4 regions of the Paenibacillus sp. TAB_01 genome follow, and region 1 is predicted to be linked to each of the others. Evidence: riboswitches for the same ligand, from Rfam matches in the RefSeq annotation. Region 1 holds a riboswitch; each other region holds the start of a gene.
What was found. Region 1 has a riboswitch for cyclic di-GMP ahead of ACHHV8_RS24325 (hypothetical protein). Riboswitches for the same ligand answer to the same signal wherever they lie in the genome.
Positions count from the first base shown of each region.

Region 2: linked by a shared signal. The riboswitch ahead of ACHHV8_RS28160 (transglutaminase-like domain-containing protein) and the one ahead of ACHHV8_RS24325 (hypothetical protein) in region 1 are both predicted to bind cyclic di-GMP.
Region 3: linked by a shared signal. The riboswitch ahead of ACHHV8_RS16340 (EAL domain-containing protein) and the one ahead of ACHHV8_RS24325 (hypothetical protein) in region 1 are both predicted to bind cyclic di-GMP.
Region 4: linked by a shared signal. The riboswitch ahead of ACHHV8_RS01495 (cyclic nucleotide-binding domain-containing protein) and the one ahead of ACHHV8_RS24325 (hypothetical protein) in region 1 are both predicted to bind cyclic di-GMP.

Region 1 is NZ_JBIFNP010000001.1:5,002,491-5,007,655, forward strand. It holds gene ACHHV8_RS24320 (leucine-rich repeat domain-containing protein) at 1-2,811, opposite strand, end outside; gene ACHHV8_RS24325 (hypothetical protein) at 3,038-3,319, opposite strand; cyclic di-GMP riboswitch class I at 3,410-3,498, opposite strand; gene ACHHV8_RS24330 (YuzB family protein) at 3,892-4,116, opposite strand; gene ACHHV8_RS24335 (iron-sulfur cluster assembly accessory protein) at 4,259-4,561, opposite strand; gene thrC (threonine synthase) at 4,607-5,165, opposite strand, start outside.
Region 2 is NZ_JBIFNP010000001.1:5,784,437-5,789,601, reverse strand. It holds gene ACHHV8_RS28170 (SpaA isopeptide-forming pilin-related protein) at 1-1,153, shown strand, start outside; gene ACHHV8_RS28165 (class D sortase) at 1,248-1,958, shown strand; cyclic di-GMP riboswitch class I at 2,028-2,120, shown strand; gene ACHHV8_RS28160 (transglutaminase-like domain-containing protein) at 2,135-2,911, shown strand; gene ACHHV8_RS28155 (IS1182 family transposase) at 3,055-4,623, opposite strand; gene ACHHV8_RS28150 (MFS transporter) at 5,023-5,165, shown strand, end outside.
Region 3 is NZ_JBIFNP010000001.1:3,395,097-3,400,261, reverse strand. It holds gene ACHHV8_RS16350 (GAF domain-containing protein) at 145-798, opposite strand; gene ACHHV8_RS16345 (helix-turn-helix domain-containing protein) at 820-1,194, opposite strand; cyclic di-GMP riboswitch class I at 1,363-1,448, shown strand; gene ACHHV8_RS16340 (EAL domain-containing protein) at 1,694-4,138, shown strand; gene ACHHV8_RS16335 (HD domain-containing phosphohydrolase) at 4,453-5,165, shown strand, end outside.
Region 4 is NZ_JBIFNP010000001.1:309,338-314,502, forward strand. It holds partial or broken gene thyA (thymidylate synthase) at 1-221, shown strand, start outside; gene ACHHV8_RS01490 (HD domain-containing phosphohydrolase) at 435-1,307, opposite strand; gene ACHHV8_RS01495 (cyclic nucleotide-binding domain-containing protein) at 1,551-1,763, opposite strand; cyclic di-GMP riboswitch class I at 2,199-2,284, opposite strand; gene ACHHV8_RS01500 (MFS transporter) at 3,208-4,443, shown strand; gene ACHHV8_RS01505 (ArsR/SmtB family transcription factor) at 4,391-5,077, shown strand.

The sequences.
Region 1 (5,165 bases):
GTTGTAGTATCCGTCTTGAAAATCCCCTTCATAAAGCAGGCGGCCCGTCTTCGTAAATTCCTTCCCTTTCCCATTCCAGTTGCCGTATTCGAACGCTCCCGCATAATCCGGCTGCCCGTTATCGAAGAAAGATTTGCCCTGACCGTTCGGATAGCCGTCCTGGAATTGTCCGTCATACCATACTTGACCGTCGGCAGAAAATAACTGACCGAAGCCGCTCGCTTTTCCTTCATGGTACGTTCCACGGTGCTCCAGCTTGCCGTCCAGGCCGTAGGTCTCGCCCTGTCCTTCTATAATTCCGTCTTTGAATTCGCCCTGATATACCGACCCGTCGGCCTGTCGATACACCCCTTTGCCCTGCTGTACCCCGTTCGTTACCGGCTTGCCTTCGCGATCGGCGAATACGCCTTTGGCCTTATCGGCATAATCGCCGTCCTTAAACGTCCCCGTATACGTATCTCCGTTGGCAAAGATCAGCTTGCCCTGCCCGTCATAACGGGATTGGCTAAAGCCTCCTTCATAGACGATCCTGCCGTCCGAATAGACCGTTCCGCGGCCTTCGCGCATCCCTTGGAGCAATCCGCCTTCATAGGTCAGCTTCCCTTCCCAGTCGTACGTTTTCCCTTCGCCGCTTCGTTTGCCGTCTACGTATTCCCCATCGAATTGAAGCTTGCCTTCGAAATTGTACTCCTTGCCGTAGCCGTTCCGCTCATCGTTCGCATAGGCACCTTCAAATACAAGCGTTCCTTCATCGTTATACATCTTGATTTCGCCATCCAGCTTCCCGTTGGCAAAGTTCCCCTTGATCCGGCTCTTGCCTTCGAGATAATAAGTTCCCTTGCCGTTCGGCTGTCCGGATCGGACTTCTCCCTCATACCATTGACCATTGGAAAAGAACCGTACGCCGCTCCCGTTCTCAGCCGGATGAAGGACTTGGCCGCCGCGGTCCTTAAAGACGCCCCGATCGAATTCATTGTTCACGAAGCTCCCCGTATAAGTGGAGCCGTTGGAGAAATACATCGTCCCTTCAGCGAAATCGTTGTGCTTGAAGGTTCCCTCAAACCATAAATACGAGGAATCCAAATAATATTTGCCCTCGACCATCTCGTCATCCTTCACTGTGCCTTCGAACCGCTCGCCGTTGGCATAGCGGACCTCTCCCCTGCCGGAGCTGACCCCTTGTACAAATTCGCCGGTATAAGAACCGCCTTCGGCATAATATACGGTGCCGTGGCCCTGAAGGGCATTATCCGCCACTTCGCCGGCGTAAAACAACCGTCCCTCGGCGTCGTACAGCTTGCCAGGCCCGTTCGGCTTGCCGTTCTTCACGCTGCCGGACCATTTGCTCCCGTCCGCCCAATAGATTTTGCCGAAGCCTTCCAGTACGTTATGGGAGAACTGACCTGCTTGCAGGAGCCTGCCCTGCAGATCGTACAGCTTGCCGCGGCCTTCCTTGCTGCCGTTTTTCCAGCCGCCTTCATATTCCACATCTCCGTTCAGGTTATAAGAAGTGCCCTGTCCGTCATATTTGCCGTTGCGGAAGCTCCCCGCGTAAAGCAAGCTTCCCGACGCATCGTAAGCTTTCCCGATCCCGTCCGTCACAGGCGTCACCAGGTAAACGGCGAGCTTCTCCTTGTTCCAGTACACCTGCTTCTGTGAAGCCTCGCCTACAAAACGAAGCGGCACGAAGGTTGTCCCTTCCCTTAAGCTCGGAGCTGCGCTCAGCTGTACTGGGGTTCCGTTGACCAGAGCCTCGTTTGCTCCAATCGAAAGAACGATTTCCAAGCCTTCCTTCTTCCCTGTCACCTGCTGCTTCTGTTCATCCCAGGCAATCTGAAGCCCAAGCTTCTCAAAAACAGGCCGGAAAGGCACGAGCACCGTTCCCTCCTCATTCAGCGGAGGCTGCTCGAAGCGGATTCTCTCATCGTCGACAGAGACCGTAATCGGCAGCTCAAAGCCCGGCAGCTTGTCGGTATCATAGCTGATCTCGACTCCCCTTCCCTGCAGCTCTCTAAGGACATCGGCCGCAGCCGGTGTCAGCGGGTTGCCTTCCAAATAAACCTCGCGAAGCCGGGGAAGAGCGGTTAAAGCCGTTAAATCGGAGATTTGATTATTTTTTAAATAGAGCGTCTTCAAGCCTGTCATGGAACGAAGCGCCCCGATCTCCGTCAACCCTGTCTGGTTGAGAAACAAATGCTCCAGCCCGGTCAGCTTGGATAAGCCTCCCAGCTCCTGAAGCGGATTGGAGGACAAGTCGAGCACTTTCAGCTTCTCCATTCCTTCTATCCCGGACAAATCCGTGATGCCTGCCTGCGAAATAAACAGCTGCTCCAGCCCGGTCAGCTGCCATAAGCCCTTCGGGTCATGAACCGGATTTCCGTCGAGAAATAACATATGCAGCCTCGGCAGTTCGCTCAGCGTCCGGATATCTTCGATCCGGTTGCCGGTCAGGTCGAGCGCTGTAAGCTTCTTCAGCCCGCTGAGAGGATATACATCCGTGATTTGATTGTTTCGCAGGATCAGCTTGCTCAATGCCGAGGCATACTGCAAACCGGTCAATTCGCCGATGCCGTTCTTGCCCTTGGTTCCGATCCAAACCAGGGTGCTCATCCGCTCCAGATCCTCGGGAGTCAGCTCGCCCGCCGGCTTCTTCAATTGCTTTCGAATCGCTGTCTCCAGCTGGGTATCGGGCACTAACTGCAAGCTCTCCGCCTGCACGGAAGCAGGGATCACGGCGCTTATCGGAGCGGCAAGCAGCGCGGAAAGAATAATTGCTTGTAAAGCGAGGGAAGGTCGTTGTCGTTTGTCCATATAGGTCTCCTGTTCTATGTACGTAGGCATAACCTCTGGTAATTCTATGGATTCCACAAAATTCCTTCATTTGTGTAAAATTTTCACAAAAAAGGCAGTAAAGACGGCAGCAAGAAAAAAACATGCTGCCGCAGCCCCTACGCGGGAACTGCAGCCGCATGCTTTTTCAATGAATGGCCTTGCTTCCTACCCGATCCGCCCGAGGAACTAGGCCAAGCGCTTAACCTCAGAGCGGCAGCTTAAATAATCGTACAAGCTTAGAAACAGATCGTTCTCCATCTCGCTGCGCAGCGAAAACTTCACTTCCCCGCGCCAATAAAAGGTGATCAAATGGCTTCGCTTTCCCATCACCATTTCCACATCCCAGCAAGGTGCCCTTTAAATCGAACACTTCCTTGTTTACGAACATTTTAGGTCCGTCGCTGGACAAATAAACGCCCAGCATATCTTTGCCGATCACCGCATAAAACCCTTCCCTTGTCATCACGCTCTTCTCCTCATTCCCCAAATCACCGTTCCTCCTCTCCCGTAAAAAAAGAATAGGACTCCCTTTGCCCAGGCAGGAGTCCGCAAGCATCTATAACGCATCACCAATTCCTTCGGCAGCTGGCTGGCGGGACGCTTCAAGCATCCTTCGCCCCTGTAGCTTTGCGTCACAAGCTTTCGCTTGCTTTGCCATTTATCGGGCAGTTGAAGTAAATTTGTACTACAAATTACGACAACTTTAGCATATAAGATAGTCCCTGGCGAATACATATATCTTTGTACCTATTTTTATTCGTTTTCCACGCCCCAAAGCCCTATTTTAAGATAAAGCTGCTAATTTCTCCAATTAATTCAGGCTCCCGGCAGCAGAAGTCCGGTCCAGGAACAAACCTCGGCGCCCCTTTCCAACGGCTCAGCATCAGCCCCGGCCAAAGGCCTACAAAGATGGCTGCGGCGAGCCGGCCCCGCCCTCCCGCTATGCAGTGACCGGCACGAGCATCCGGGCTCGCGCGCGTCAGCGCCTCTTAGCTCCGTTTGACCGGGACCTCACTTATGTGCTCCAAAAAAGAACGTCCGGCTTTTCAGCCGAACGTCTTATTTCTTTACATATTTCCGCGCTTTCTCAATCGCTTCGTCTTCTGTCGCTCCTGTAACATACCGTCCATTAATATAAATGAATGCAAACCGCGAGCAAGGTCCGCAATATGACTTGCAGCCTACCTTAATCTCGGCCTCGGGCGCCAGCTTCTGAAGCTTCGGCAGCGCAGTTTTCATCTTCATATGCTTGCATTTATCGCAGACGCGAATATCGTTCGCCATGACTTACAATTCCTTTCCTGCCACATCAGCTCTCCATTGAAACGGAAGCTGCCTTACTTACCTACGGGCGGTACGGCATGGAGGACGGCCGCCCGCATAGAGCGCAGGCCAGTCCCGCCTTCCGTCCATCGAAGCATACGGCCTAGTGGTCGCCGTGGTTCCCTTTGCTTGGATTCGTCACTGCAAAGCCTTCTTCAGGAGTGAAGAAGTAGTCGATCCGCACGCCGTCCAGCAGAGGCTCGTCCTTTTGCAAAATAACGTCGATGTTCTTGTCCGTCGAAACAACTTCGTCCTTGTCGGTAGGAGTATCAAGGCTCATACCGTAATGGGCGTGATCGCCATGGCTGTGCGTAACGTATACGCGAAGCTTTAATTCTTTATTCTCTTCTTTTTCTAGTTCAGCAAGCAGCATTTTTGCCGCGTTGCGAGAAATTTTGCAATTCATCAGTATAACATCTCCCACTTGTGGTTTTCTCCTTATTGTAAAGAATCAACCGCGGGAAAGCAACCCGTTGACGGACTCCCATGTCAAATCGGCTGCGGCCAAATTCTCCTGATAAGAGACCGCCTCCGTATCTTTCAGCAAATGTCCCGTCAGAATGCACACCGCCGTTTCCTCCGCATCGACAATTCCTCTGTCTGCCAGCTGTTTCAGCCCTGCTAAGGAAGCCGCCGAAGCCGGCTCGCAGCCGATGCCGCTCCGGTCGATAAGCGCCTTCGCTTCCATGATCTCCGCATCGGAAACCGCGGCGGTGACGCCATTCAGCCCGCCGATGACGGAGCGCAGCGCTTTTTTCCAGCTGGGCGGATTGCCGATATTCAAAGCGAAAGCCACAGTGTGCGGATTCGCTTCGGGCGTCAGGACGCTTCGGCCTCCCGCCACCATCCGGTGAAACGGGCTCGCGCCTTCGGCCTGGACAATTGCAACCCGCGGCAGCTTGTCGATGAAGCCGAGCTGCTTCAACTCAAGCAGCCCTTTGCCTAAGGCCGCAGCGTTGCTTAAAGCACCGCCCGGCAGGACGATCCAATCCGGCAGCTGCCAGCCGAGC
Region 2 (5,165 bases), 780 kb from region 1:
CGCGCTAACCGTTACGAAGACGGATAGCGCGGACAGCAGCGTACTGCTCAGCGGAGCGACTTTTGAGCTGTACAAGAAGACAGGCTCCGATCTGACGCTGCTCAGTATGAAAACGACGGATGCGAGCGGAACGGCCGTCTTCGACGCCCTGCCCACAGGGGATTATGCGGTTAAGGAAACGGCAGCGCCAGCCGGCTACATGCTGGATGCGTTGGAGCATCCGGTAACGATTCAATCGGCGGCCGGTTACCAGTTAACCGTGGTAAACGCGAAGGTCGTTACGCCGCCCCCGCCGGCTCCGATCACAGGAACATTGACCGTGAAAAAGGTCAATGCAGCCCAAACCGACCAGCTGCTCAGCGGGGCAACCTTTGAGCTGTATCAAAAAGCGGGAACGGACTTAATCCTGCTCGGGACGAAAACGACGGATGCGAGTGGAACGGTCGTTTTTGATTCGCTGCCTGTGGGAGATTATGTAGTAAAAGAAACGGCAGCGCCGGCTGGCTATCTGCTGGATACAAAGGAATATCCGGTTACGATTGCGTCGGCCGCCGGCATTCAGTTGACAGTAGTTAATAAGCAAAAATCTGGATCTGGGTCGGGGTCGGGATCGACGCCAACACCAACGCCGACACCGACACCAGTACCGACGCCAACACCAACACCGACACCGACACCGGCGCCAACACCGACACCAGCACCAGAGCCGTCACCAACGCCAGCATCAGCACCAGAGCCAGTACCAACACAGGTGCCGGCAGCGGATGAGAAGACGACGGAGCAGGATATTCCGATTGACGGCAGCATAAATGTGCCTCTTGGAGGATTATCCGTCATTAACAAGCAGCCGGAGAACGGGACGGCTACGATCGATCCTGACGGGCATTGGACCTATACGCCTAATCCGGGCTTTGTCGGAACGGATCAAATTACCGTGGTGATCAAGGATGAGGATGGCAATGAGTCGGATCTATTGATTAACGTGGATGTTCGAAAGGTACCCCTTGGCAGCGGCAGCTCGCCAAATAAGGGGAATGCAGGAGAAATGCTTCCGAAGACAGGAGAAGCAAGCCATACTGTTGTAGAGCTGTCCGGTCTTTTCTTGATCCTTTTGGGATTGGCCTTACATCGGAAATTTACGAAGAAGGCATAGCTGTTTGATCTTATTTTCACAAGTCTGTCGGCCGGCGGCCGGCAGATTTTTTTTCCACAATAAGCAGCCGCTTGGTTTGCGGGAGGAGGGCCGGATGATAAAAAAAATTGTGCCGATGCTATGTATATTCCTCGGGATTCTCGTACTTCTTTATCCTACGCTTAACGACCGTTATGAGAGCTACCGGCAGCAGAAAATAATGAAGCAGTGGACGGAGAATCTGAAGCAGATCGATACGGCGCCTGAGATGGCTGCAGCCAATCTTTCGCCGGCTGCAGCCGTTCCCCTCTCGACAAACGCGGGAGCGGTTGAATTGGGCCCGCAGCTGTTGAGAGCCGAGACAGAGCCGCCGCAGGAGCCAACGCAGGGCCAGACGCAGGGCCAGACGCAGCAATCCGCGCTGCCGGGTCATGTCGAAGGTGTTTTAATCATCGATAAGATTCGGCTGAAGCTGCCTATCTTGACGGATGCTACTGTGGACAATCTGAAGCTGTCTGTTGCCAGCATCGCCAACACGGGCAAAGCAGGGGCCGTTGGAAATTATGCCATTGCCGGTCATCGAAATTTGACCTACGGAAAAAACTTCAATAGGCTGGATGAAGTCGAAATAGGAGATCGGATCGAGGTAGACACGGGGACGCAGCAGTATTGGTATCAGGTTCAGGAGAAGCTGTATGTGCTGCCGGAAGAAGTATGGGTTCTGAAGGGAAACGGCAGGGACAAGGAAATTACGCTGATCACATGCCATCCTATGCAAAATCCTACACACCGTCTCGTCATTAAGGGTAAACTAGTAGAAAAGTAATAAAATCTATTCAATTAAAAGGGCATATGCTATAATACGTCTATAAAAAAATATAATTTCGGTGCTTTCAACCGATAAAGGCAAATTCAGTGAAAGCTGAAGACGCAAAGCTATAGGGCCTTCCTTAGTCAGCAGTGACTAAGATGGCAGCCAGTTACCGAAAGGGGAGCTTTTTTATGTTTAAAAAAGTGCTCGCAATGTCCTTATTTGCGGTTCTTTTGTTTTTGTCGCCAATTCAAAATTTAGGAGCCTCTGCATCCGCAGCGTTTTCGCTGGATAAAAGTGTTCTGGATAAAGGAATCATTACGGTTAACGGTCCGCAAAGCGATGGAGTCCAAACTATAGTCCGCATCTCGAAAGACGATGCCCATTATGACTACCGTTTTATCAATGGGGCGCATTACCCGCTGCAATTAGGCAACGGCACCTATACGGTTATGGTCGCTGAGCTGATAGCGGATAACAAATATAAAGTGGTTACGAAAGAAAATGTAGAGCTGCGGCTAGCGGATGAAAATGCCGTGTATCTGCAATCCATCTCGCTCATCGACTGGAACGGCGGCACGAAAGCTGTTGGCGAGGCAGCGAAGCTGACGAATGAAAGCATGACGGACATGGAAAAAGTGACCGCAATTTACACTTACATTACTCAAACGATCAAGTATGATGATGGTAAAGCACAAAGCGTCAGCAATGACTATATTCCAAACCTGGATGCCGTTTACGATGCATCTGCCGGTATCTGCTACGATTACGCCGCCACCTTGGCAGCTATGGCCCGAAGCTTAAACATTCCGACGCGCTTGGTTATGGGCTATGAGGCCAGCGCCCCTGAAACCTATCACGCATGGAATCAGGTTTATTTAAAAGACAGCGGCACATGGGTGACGGTAGATCCGACATATGACGCAGCACGCGTGCAAAACGGCGAGCAGCCCCCGATCCTGAAGTGACCCGGCGAATTATACGATCACGCAAGTATATTAATTAATAGGATGCGCATCACATCCAAATTTTGAAGAAGGGGCTGTCCCAAAAGTAAATTTGGAGACACCCTCTGGAACAAAATAAGATGACATTCGAAAAAACCAAGGAGCTATGCGATCTGTTCTCGCTTAGCTCCTTGGTTTTTGGTATCTATTGCAGCTTTCTTAAGTAGATTGTGGGCAAGGGAAAGCCACCCGACCTCCAGACTTACTTTTGGTAAGCCACGAAGCAGAAATCTTCTAAATCCTCGGTTGTTTTTCATATCACCAAACACAGGCTCCGGCTCGATCATGCGCCTCACTGCCAGGGCATAACCCTCTTCACTGCGGAGCTTTTGCCTTGCTTGGCCCTTTAGCCGCAAATACTTCATGCTGACTTTGATCTCACGGTTACCTTGGGCCTTCGTACACTGTGGTTTCAGCGGGCATTCCTCACAGCTGGTGCTTCGGTAATGCCTGTGTTCGATTTCATACCCACTTTCTTTTTTTTCCTTACTTACCCTACGAAAATGGAGCGGTTGTCCGGCTGCGCATGTCCACGTGTCTTGCTCGCTGTTGTAGGTCCAGTTGTCGATCTTACTGATGTCCTTTTGCCATGCCTTGCTTTTTTCGCGATGGTACGTGCTGTACTTTACAATGGCTTCGACTTTGTTCTGCTCCAAATAGTCATAATTCTCCTCACCGCCATAGCCCGCATCAGCGATGACGGTGTGTGGCAGCTTGCCGAACTGTGATTTTATTTTCTCCAGATGAGGGATGAGGCAGCGCGTATCGGTCGGCCGCTGGTGAACGCTGTAGCCGAGAATGAATTGATTTTCAGTGCCAATCTGTACGTTGTAACCCGGCTTGAGCTGGCCATTTCGCATGTGGTCTTCTTTCATTCGCATAAATGTGGCGTCATGGTCCGTTTTGCTGTAGCTGTTTCGATTTCCTAAGATGATCTCATGTGTCTCATACTTTTGGAGCCGCGGAAGCAAGTCCTTGCGGAGCGCACGCACCGCCTTCTTTAGCGGTTTATCTTTAGGCTTCTCCTGCAGGCGCTCTTCCAACTGCTTGACGGCATGTGCCAGCTTTTCACTTGTGATGGCAGATGACTCTCCCAGCTCGTGAAGATCCCTGCCCTCATGTGCTCCTTCTTCTTGCCTCTCAGCTTCTTCAATGGCGGCGAACAAGGTCTGGACTTTCTCCTGGAGCTTGGCCTTGTGCTTCACGACAGCCTTTCCCCAAACAAACGTATAGCGGTTGGCATTGGCTTCGATCTTCGTGCCGTCCACAAAGTAATGCTCCAACTGCACATAGTTCTCCTCTGCGAGGAATTGAAGAACGGCCGTAAACACAGTCTCCAGTACAGTTTTCATTCGTTCCGAACGAAAGCGGTTGATGGTACGAAAGTCCGGGCGCTGCCTGCCTGCGATCCACATAAACATGATGTTTTCACGGACAGCCTTGGCAATCTGGCGAGAGGAGTAGATGCGTTGTGTGTAGGCATAAATGATGACTTTGGTTAACATCTTGGGGTGATAGCTATCTCGTCCGCCTCCGGGGTAAGCGGCGTCGAAGATAGCGGCGTCGAGACGATTGACGGCAGTGTTTACAACGCGAACGAGGTGGTTTGCTGGAATGTCCTCTTCTAAATCCATTGGCAGGCAAAGTTGATCCATGGTATATTGAATGTACAAAAGAAACCTCTCCTTTATGTGAATGGTGGGTGGTACTTCCATTTTACCAAAGGTAGGTTTCTTTTTGTTGTACAAAATGAGAGGGCGTCCCTCAGTCATTTAATGACTTATGGGACACCCTCTTTTTTCTTATGCCGGTTAATGATGGATAAGAGCTTAAATGAGTAATAAACGATTTTACCGATTTTTGCTCTACTGTTTAATAAGAGAAGAAGATAGGATAGAACTAACGATTTTGCGGAGGTGTCAGTTATGGGAAAAAGCATAAGTGCAGCGAAAGTCATCAGGTTTCAAAAAAGATCACATCACCGGTAGAGGATATGCGTGCTTGTGGAACGGAGGTAACCGGGAAGCATGCGACCTACTCCATCTGCCGTAATCGGAGAGGCGGGCCCGGATATGATGAAATTTCATGCATCGCAGGTTTATACCGTCATGGGCTTCTGGACATCGTTGGCCAATACAACGATGTTTACAACCTATGCTGTTTATCAGGTTATCGCGGTAGGACTGAACCCAGTTCAACTGATGCTAGTAGGAAC
Region 3 (5,165 bases), 1.6 Mb from region 1:
TTGTATGGAGCTGCTGCTCTCACGGTTCCGCACAGATGGGACTCAGCTTGTACCCGTCAACAATACGCCTGCCTGATCAATGCAGCCTTTGCCCGGGGAGCTCCTCGGGACGGAAAGGCGTACACAGCACGGCGGGCTAGGAGGTCAAGATATTTTCCCCGGATGGATTTGCTCGAGCAGGGCGTGTTTCATGGATACAAGCTCTTTCTCAATCAGGTGAGCGCATGCCCGATAACGTGTAACCTCTTGTTCAGAGAAAACCCGCTTGTCTCTGGCGTACATCACTTTATGTCCGAATGAATGGCCGTTATGCATCAGCGGAATACTGCAGAAGGCCTGAATCCCCGCTTTCAGCAGCTGGGCCCGGTGGTTGTCGCATATATAATGCTCGGACCGTTCCACATGATCAACTACAAGAACATCGCCTACATAGAGCGGAACACGGGAACCGTTTAATACATCATTTTTGACGCAGAGTCCGTTGGTATATTCATTGTAGACCATCGGCACATCCGCAACACTGCTGTTCCAAAGCCGCTGCCGCTCATGTTCATATAAATAAATGGAGTGCATAAAGGCAGGGAATTCTTGCCTCACGAGTGCCATATACCGGTTCATCATCATGGTGGAGCGGATAGCGATGAGCTCGGAGCTTCCGATAAGATCTTCCTGCAGCAGTTCAAGAAAGACTTGAGACAAATTCATTTCTTTGCTGTAGCTTGATGAAATATGATTAAGCAGCTGCCGAATCTCTTTGGTCATTTTAAATTTGATGAAGGACTCGACGATTTCTTCCACCTGGCACGACACTCCTTTCCATTATCGTTCTTTAGCTTTGTGAGGCTGCTGCAACCGCTCCTTAACGATCTTCTCCAGAAGCTCATGGATGGGCAGCAAATCCTCCTCCGTTAAAATATGGCCATCCCAATGCAAGTTTCGGGCGGAAGCTGATAACTCCTTGTTCTCGAGCAGCGGATGAGGCTCTGCCAGTGCGCTGAGACCCAGCAAATAATCCGCTGTCGTATTCAGAGTGGTTGCCAGCTTATAAATGATCTTGAGCTGCGGTTCCCGGTTCCCATGCTCATATCCGGAAATCGTCGTCTTAGCTACTCCTATTTCTTTTCCAAGCTCCTCCATCGTAAAGCCGCGCAGGATACGGAGCTGTTTTAAGCGAATCCCAAAGCCATCAGGCATGATGCCAACTCCTAACAATAGACAATTGAAGAAATTTTTAAAATCGTTTACAATGAAAAAGTACTCGAAACGCATACTTTTTTGAGGTTTCGCATGCTTTCTCTCATTCTACAGTATGAAGGCAAGCCTGTATAGGATAAGAATGGACTCCTTTCGATTCTTAACCGCAATGGAAAAAGGCAAATCCAGCGAAAGCTGGAGACGCAAAGCCGAGGGTCTAAGGCATGAAAAGCTATGACGGCCAGGTTGCCGAAGGAAAGAGAAACAGCCTGTTCTTTTCAGAGGGCCGCTGAAAAACGAGCGGAGAGTGCGGAATCGTTCTGTAGAAGCGCAAGCGTTCGCCTTTGTCCCTGGGTTTCAACCGCTAAAAGCGGGGAAATTAAAGAAATTCGAGGACAACAGCGATCGTAAGAACGGTTCGCACTTGCAGCGAGACTTTTTCAGCGGTCTCCTTTTCAGAGGGCTGTTTTCTTTTAGGATTGGGGAGTGAGTATAGTTGATGAACGAGGGCAAAGTGAACATCTTGCTGGTCGATGATCAGGCTGAAAATTTGTTGGCGCTCGAAGCGGTCATTGAGCGTGACGATTACAACCTGGTCAAAGCCCATTCCGGAGAAGAAGCTTTAAAATATTTGCTGAAATACGATTTCGCAACGATTTTATTAGATGTTCAAATGCCCGGGCTGGATGGCTTTGAAACGGCCAGAATCATTAAGTCGCGGGAAAAATCCAAAAATATACCGATTATTTTCGTTACGGCGAACTACATGGATGAACATCATGTGTATACCGGTTATTTTATTGGGGCCATCGAATATATTCTCAAACCGTTCGACCCGAATACGTTGAAGGCTAAGGTTCAAGGGTTTGTCAATATTTACAAGACGAACCGTAAGCTTCTCCAACAAACGGAAATGCTTATGCAAAAGACCAAGGAACTGGAGGCTGCGAATAAGGAACTGTCCGAGATCACATCCGAGCTGCGCAAATCGCAGGCTTTGACGAACGTTATCAGCGAAACCTCGATTGATTCAATGCTCATTCTTAACCAGGATGGGTTTATATTGAAGGTCAACCCGGCTGTACATAAAATGTTCGGATACGAGAACAGCGAAATTGTGGGCAGAAATATGGACATCCTGTTTCCTTTTCCGCAAGCTCAACGGTTCCTTCCAGGCAAATGGGATGATGCATTGTATGGTGCGGAAGAAGGGATTCATGAGGTGAATGCTGTCCGCAAAGACGGGAGTACGTTTCCCGTAGAGTTCCAGATCGGCAGCACGTTCGTGGAGAATAAGAATATTATCGCATGTACGATCAGGGATGTGACGAAGAAAAGACAGTCCCAGCAATTGATCACGCACATGGCGTACCACGACGGCTTGACCAACCTGCCGAACCGAAGAATGTTCAACGACCGCTTAAACTTGATGTTAAACCAGGCCAAGCAGGAGAATCAGCTGTTGGTCATGATGTATCTGGATTTGGACAGGTTTAAATATATCAATGATTCGCTGGGTCACTTGATAGGTGACAAGCTGCTTCAGGAAGTGGCGCGAAGGCTGGTTTCCTGCACGGATAACGTCCATTTCGTTGCAAGAATCGGCGGGGATGAATTCAATATGGTGCTCCAGGATACGAATCGGGAGGATGCGCTCGATATTGCGGAAGACGTGCTGGAGCAGCTGAAAAAACCGTTTTATATTGAAGATTTCGAATTATACGTGACAGCCAGTATTGGCATCAGTGTCTATCCTTACGATGGAAAGGATGCGCCCGCCCTGTTGAAAAACGCGGATGCGGCGCTCTACCGGGCTAAAGAGCAGGGGAAGAACAAATTTCAGATTTATCACTCGGGGATGAATATCCGTTCCTACCGGACCTTTATGCTGCAAAATGATTTGAGGAAAGCGATGGAACACGGTGAGTTTACGCTTCTGTACCAGCCTCGAATCGATGTGAATTCGGGAGAAATTACGTGTACGGAAGCTGTGATTCGTTGGAATCATCCTAACTGGGGAACGCTGCAGCCCTCCGAGTTCCTCCCGCTGGCCGAAGAGACGGGGCAGATTGCGGCTATCGGCGAATGGGTTCTGCGGACCGCCTGCAAGCAAATTCAATTGTGGCGGATGTCAGGGCTGCCTTTACCGCGAATGGCTGTACGATTCTCGTCGCTGCAATTTTTGCAAAAGCAATTTGTCCGTAACATCGAACAAATTCTGAAGGAAGCGGGGCTTGAGCCTGCGATGCTGGAAGTGGAAATTACGGAATCGGCCATCATGCGCAATGAAAGCGTCATAATAAGAGCGCTGCACGAGCTTAAGCAGCTCGGCGTTACGATCTGCATCGAAGAATTCGGCTCCGGCGGTTCATCCTTAAGCTCGCTTAAACATATTCCAGCCGATTTGATCAAGATCGATAAGCTGTTTATGGATGATTTAGCGGCAAATCCGGCTCAAAGCACGGCCTTTATCTCTTCTATCGTTTCTTTGGCCCGCAGCTTGAACATGCAGGCGGTGGCGGTTGGCATCGAATCGGAGGAGCAGCTGAATCTATTAAAGAATTTGAGCATTCAAGGCGTACAAGGCCGACTGTTCAGCCTCCCCGTTACGGCTGCAGAGCTAGAGCCGCTGCTCAGCCAAGGTCTGTCCGAGCAGTTTTCCTTTCACAACAGGGCTGAGAAGGAAGCGGAGGAGCATGATATTCTTGATTTTCAGCTTTACCGGATGAAAGAAGCTTTTTCCATTTCCTCCAGAGAGCTTGAAGTGTTTAAATTGATTATCGACGGTTTGAATAACAGGGAGATTTCCACGCAATTATTTATAAGCGAGCATACGGTTAAGAATCATATCACTCGTATTTTTCAAAAGCTGAATGTGAATGACCGCCTGCAGGCGATGGCGAAAGTGTACCAAAGCTGTATACAAACCAATAAGGCCCAATAAATAGGCAAGCGTGAGAGCCTGAATGTGCAAGGAGCAGCGGATGAGTACAGCGCTTGCAATCATCAAAACATCGGTTTGCAGACAGCTGCATTTTTAACCGGCCTGTGCAATAGGAAGAGATTCCTATTCTAGTCATATAAAAGCTTCATTACAAAAAAACGTATTTATTCCTAGCTGCAGGAATAGATACGTTTTTTGTATGTAGGAAGAGTCTCCTATTTTATGGAATCTATTAAAAATGAGAAGACCTGCTGATAGTTTCCAGCTGCCGTTTCGTCCATAATGAAACTAACAAATACGAGGGGGCTGCTGCTATGGGGTTAATCTACATGAAGAAGTCTTATCCGGGGGTTGAGAACTTGCTCGAATTAAAAAAGGAAGACATCTGCTCTTTCTTAATGAGGAAACTATGGTTTCACCATCAGGAGACTTACCTTCATTCCATTCGCGTGACCTCCTTATGTGCGGAGCTGTTTAACCTGTTCGGCATTCCGGGTGAGGAGCAGGAGACGCTGCTGTGCTCGGTTTTGCTTCATGACATTGGCAAAATTCAAATCGATAAAGCATTGCTGGATAAGCACAATCCTATAACTAACGAAGAATGGCGTCTGCTGAAAAATCATTGCAGGAACGGTGCGGGCATTCTGGATAAGGAAATGATGGGGACGGGCTTCGATTTGGATATTATACTTTACCACCACGAGAATATGGACGGCTCCGGGTATTACGGTCTCAAGGAACGCGAACTATCCTTAGGCGTCAGAATCGTACGGGTTGCAGACAGCTACGACGCCATGGTCTATCCGCGGGTCTACAGCAAGGCCAAGGCACCTGCCCGAAACCTTCGAAGAATTGTTCCTTCTGAGCGGAATTCATTACGATCCGAATGTGGTGGAAGCACTGTACCAGGTAAAAAAAACGAAACGGCTGGGGGCCCTGTCATGAGCGCTAATGAGAAGGTAGCTTTGCTGAAAAATCGGCTGCTGCAGGTATATAATATGTTCGGCCAATTAAGTCACCCCGAGGT
Region 4 (5,165 bases), 4.7 Mb from region 1:
GCTCTTGGCCCGCGCCGGACGGCCGGCATATCGACCAGATCAGCCAGGTTGTCGAGCAGATAAAGCATAATCCCGATTCCCGCAGACATTTGGTCGTAGCCTGGAATCCGGCGGAGGTGGACCGGATGGCGCTGCCGCCTTGCCACTATGCATTTCAATTTTATGTAGCGGAGGGCAAGCTGTCCTGCATGTTCCAGATGCGGTCGGTCGATACGTTCCTTTTTCGGTAGGAAAAAATATTGATTAAGACAGGAGGGAATTGATATAAAAGTTGTGGGCGTAGCCCAAGCGGGAGCGTCCAGAAGTAGGAAAAGGCAAATTGTTTATCTTTGCGATAAATCAATGATCTATCTGAATTGATTTATTTTAATGGTCACTATTCCGAGAGCGTCTCTTAGTATGCTCTTCAGATTACATTCCCAAACTATGCGACACTAAAAGTAATAGATTATACGAAATCTAGTGAGTGCTAACAAGCTAACAGGAGGTAATTTAGTGAAATTAAACGACCATTTTAAGGCATTTATCGGGGAAATATCATTGAATCCAACGAGAGAAGATAGAATAGACAGCGCGTTTGAGACTTGGGCGGACATTCTAAAGAACGATGAAGAAATAAAAGATAAAATTATTGTTCCGTTCACTCCGTATGGATATCCGCTGCCATCCTCACGTTCATGATGCTGTAGAGCGACAAGTGCTTGTCTGCATGTGATCCCGGCAGTACGTCTCATTATTTCAAAACCATAAACTGTATGTTGGTTTATTTGATGAAACTCATCAGGGGTTAGTTTTTCCGGTTTATTAATGATCTCATCAGGGATCTTTACCTTTCCAATATCATGTAAAAATCCTGCAATGGTTAACTCTAATAGTTCTTGCGCTCGTATGCCTCTCGCTCTACCAATAAGTTGGGATATAATTGCAACCCCGATACTATGCCTGTAAGTATATTCATCGTGTTGCTTTAGGTGGGTAAAAATATGATGCAGATCCGGATGTTCACTCATTACTGTAACAACGGGAATAATTTTTTCGTGAACATAATTTAATGGTATATGTTTTAAATAACGTACCTTATCAAACGCGACTTTAATTTCATTAATTGCAGAATTGACGAGATGAAGAATAGATGCTTGCTCTACGTCATCTTCTTTTATCGCTATACCTTGGTGCAATAAATATTGAATGTCTCTACGTGTAAGTACAGATAACTTGGGTACAACCAAAACGCCGTTCCTATTGTAAAAATTTTTGTTAATTCGGAAGCCAACGTACTGGTATTGACTGGAGTGACTTTCTTTCATTCAACCACCGCTTTCTCCAGCTTACTTTTTGATATTCCCGGTTCGGTTCCCATGCTTGATCGCGAGCTTCACCAGGCTTTTGACTACTCGTTCTTTTGCATCTAAAAATGTAAGATCTTGGACTTCTTGGTTGGTTTCACGAAGTCTACCGCATAATTCTTTGATATGCTTAGGCTAATATCAAAGTTATCTTTTAATAAATTGGTAAAGTCATGAGCCGATAATGAAAGGATCTGTGTATCTTCAATAGCTTGAGCAGTGGCGCGAACGCGGTTTACCTTCCAGCAATGATAGCTCTCCGAACGCTTCACCCGCAGCAAATACCGTCAAGATTTCTTCCTCGCCGCTGTTACGATTGGATGTGTAGATTTTCACGCTGCCCGAGATCACGATATAAAAAATCAATCCCATTTCGTGCTCACGAAAGAGGATCGTCCCTGCTTTATATGTTTTCACCTTGCTGACTCTTGAAATACTTTGCAATTGCTGATCGCTGAGGTTATTGAATAATGGTGCTTTTCCTAGTATTTCAATCTTATAACCTCCAAGAATTATGCTAGCTTCTTAATATTATTTGCATCGAAGGTCGTGTTTTCGATTAATTCATATATTTCCGTACAATATCTTCCAACACAAACCCGACCTGCAAACATTTTTGTTACTCTTACCAGTTTATTTGCCTTAAGTATTGTGTTTGCTCCTGTCTGACCTCCGATAATCTTTGCAGAAATACTGCCCCCGGCTTCTCGTGACCTGAGGCAGTTAAGAGTGCTGGGTAAAGCATTCTAATACTGACTTGATCGTCAACTATCATTATCTTTGCTGCTGGATTCTCCTCCTTTATCAATAAAAAAATAACCCAGAAATGGATGATGGCAAATACTCACCCAAATCGGCAACTTGGCGATCATAAAGGGATGCTCCTTCGATCCATAGCTTTGCATCCCTTTCTTTCGAAAGGTTTGTCATTATCGATTGGCTATAATCGTTACCCTTACATAGTCCATTTGAACTATATAAAGTATACGATGCCAACAATATTCTGTCGAAACCACCTTAATGATTCTGGTCTTATTTTTCGACATTTCATGACTGAAAATGAATCATTTCATCATGAATTATAAACCGTTGAGGTGCATTTTTGGAGAAATAAGCATATGGGAAAAATCGAGTTGCGAAGAAGGAAAGTATTTATTCACATCAAATTCACCAAAGAATACCGGAATAACCGTTTGTCTTTAAGAACATCGTAAGTAAGAAGTTTAATAGTAAAATCACACCGCCAATTGTAATCGCTCCGGTCTATGGAACAAGAAGGATTCGTACTACAATCCATGATCGCGTCCATCTTTCGGGTATCCACCAGCCGTATAAGACGGTATAAATTAATGTGCTTAAAATGTAAAAGAAAACTGAAATGGCAACGATTGAAACAGCGGATTCCGAAAAAACCAAACACATTAAGCCTAAAATATAAATAATGATTACCGCGAACGCTGCAAAGGCGAGTACCTTTGAAAGAGGTGCCGCCTCTGCTTATCTTCTGCTGCTATTTCATCCCGAACTTCACTTTCGACTTCGTATCGAACTTCGTCTTTAATTCTTGATCTTTCGTACGAATCCATTTTGTACCGTCTCCATTCGACCTATAGAAAGGGATTTGGCATACATAGATTTAATAACGCAAAAAGACTGTAATCCTCTAAACTAAAGGATTACGTTAATATGGAGCTGTGGCGAGATCAGTTCCTCTTTGATGTTATTAAAGGGCGGTTTTGTTCAATTAAACTGATGCAAAGAACTATTGTCATGCATTTCATACTTCGATGCACATGGTAGTGATCCGCTTGTACAATCAAAAGGGTACAACAACAACTACTATAGAGAGTCGGTGTAGAATATGACCAAATCGTTCTGGTTAGTGTTTTATTCAATGTTGATTTTAATGATGAGTACTAATATTCCTTCGCCCCTTTACCAATTATATCAGATGAGATACGGCTTCTCGCCGCTCGTCCTTACGCTGATATTTGCTACCTATGCCGTGGTGCTGATTCCTTCGTTAGCGTTGTTTGGCAAGGCGTCGGATCGCTATGGGAGAAAGAAACTGATTGCGGCTGGATCCGTGACTTCGATAATGGCCTCCGTATTGTTTGCATGCTCCTCTGGGATATGGATGCTGTTCGTAGCGAGAGCTTTGCAAGGGATTGCTGTAGGTATGCTCAGTGGGGCAGGGTCTGCTGCGTTAATGGAGTTGAACCCCTATCCGAACAAGCAGTCGGCGGCGCTTGCGGCGTCAATCGCGACAGCGGGCGGAACAGCCATAGGCCCCCTTATCGGCGGTGCAGCCGCCCAATACGCCTCCTATGCGGATGTGTCTCCGTACGTGGTACATTGGCTACTCGTCTTGCCCTGTTTACTAGGGATCATCGGACTTAGGGAAACGGTTCAAGTACAAACGCAGAATCATTCCCAACAATCCCAAGTCTCCCGAGAGTCGCAGCGGCTTACCGGCGAAGTCAGGCGGTCATTCACATCTGCCGCATTAACTGCGATGACCGCATGGGCTGTCACCGCATTGTTTATGTCCGTCATTCCGTCATATATCGCATCGCTGCTAGGTATTCGCAATCTGGCATTTGCAGGTGGTGTCGTCTTCCTAATGCTCGGCGCCTCTGTCCTCACACAGCTACTAAGTCGAAACGTAGGCACATCCACTTCAATGTTGGCAGGCCTGTTGACGCTTTGCCTAGGTTTGACGCTTATCGTAGTGGCGGTTCCTCTTAGCTCCGCAATGTCGTTGCTCATCGGCACTGCGACTGCCGGAATCGGACAAGGACTATCTTTCAAAGGCAGCATGCAGTTGGTCAACGCCATCGCGCCGCCTGAGCACAAAGCAAAGATCATCTCTAGCCTCTACATCTGCGTATATATCGGTGTTGGCATTCCTATTATCGGTGTTGGTTTACTATCGGCACATTATGGCCTTTTTCGTGCTATAGTAGGATTTACGCTTGCTGTTGGGATGATTTCCTTAATCTTAGCTGGGCGTTTAGCTATGAATAGGAGGGAGGAAAACGCTTATGGAGTCCAATGTAAATGTGGCAGAGATCGCCGCCATTCTCGCAGAGCCTAGTCGGGCGGCGATGTTGGTGGCCTTGCTGGACGGTCGGATGCACCCGGCATCAGAGCTGGCCTTTATGGCGCGAATCAAACCGCAAACGGCTAGCTTCCACCTCGGAAAAATGTTGACGTCTTCCGTCGTCACACTACAACGACAAGGCCGCCATCATTATTATCAAATGAATCCAGATGTTGCCGGTACATTGGAAACATTGTTATCTATATCGCCGATGATTCCGGTTCAGTCTTTGCGGGAATCGACGCAGGCCAGAGCGGTGAAAAAAGCACGGACTTGTTATGACCATTTTGCCGGTGAGTTCGGGGTAGCACTGACCGAGAGCTTATTGCAGAAGGGCATTATTTCGGAGGAGATAACGGACTTCCAGTTGACGGAGCAAGGGAGCGCATTCTTCACAGACTTCGGCGTTGACTTAGTGGCACTTCGGAGGAAGCGTAGAGCTTTCACGAAAAAATGCCTCGATTGGAGCGAACGCAAGCATCACCTAGCCGGATCACTGGGTTACGGGATCGTGATCAAATTTCAAGAGCTTGGCTGGGTGGAAGCGATGCCCGGTTCTAGGGCTATTAAAGTAACGGAAGAGGGAAAGCGGGGACTTCAGGAATATTTTGAAATGCAAATGGGTTAGCTGAGGGAAGTTTCGAGTAGTACTGCCTAAGTGATGAACTGGAGCTTGCTGTTGTAGGCTGGCACGTTGACGATCAAGTCTCCTTCAG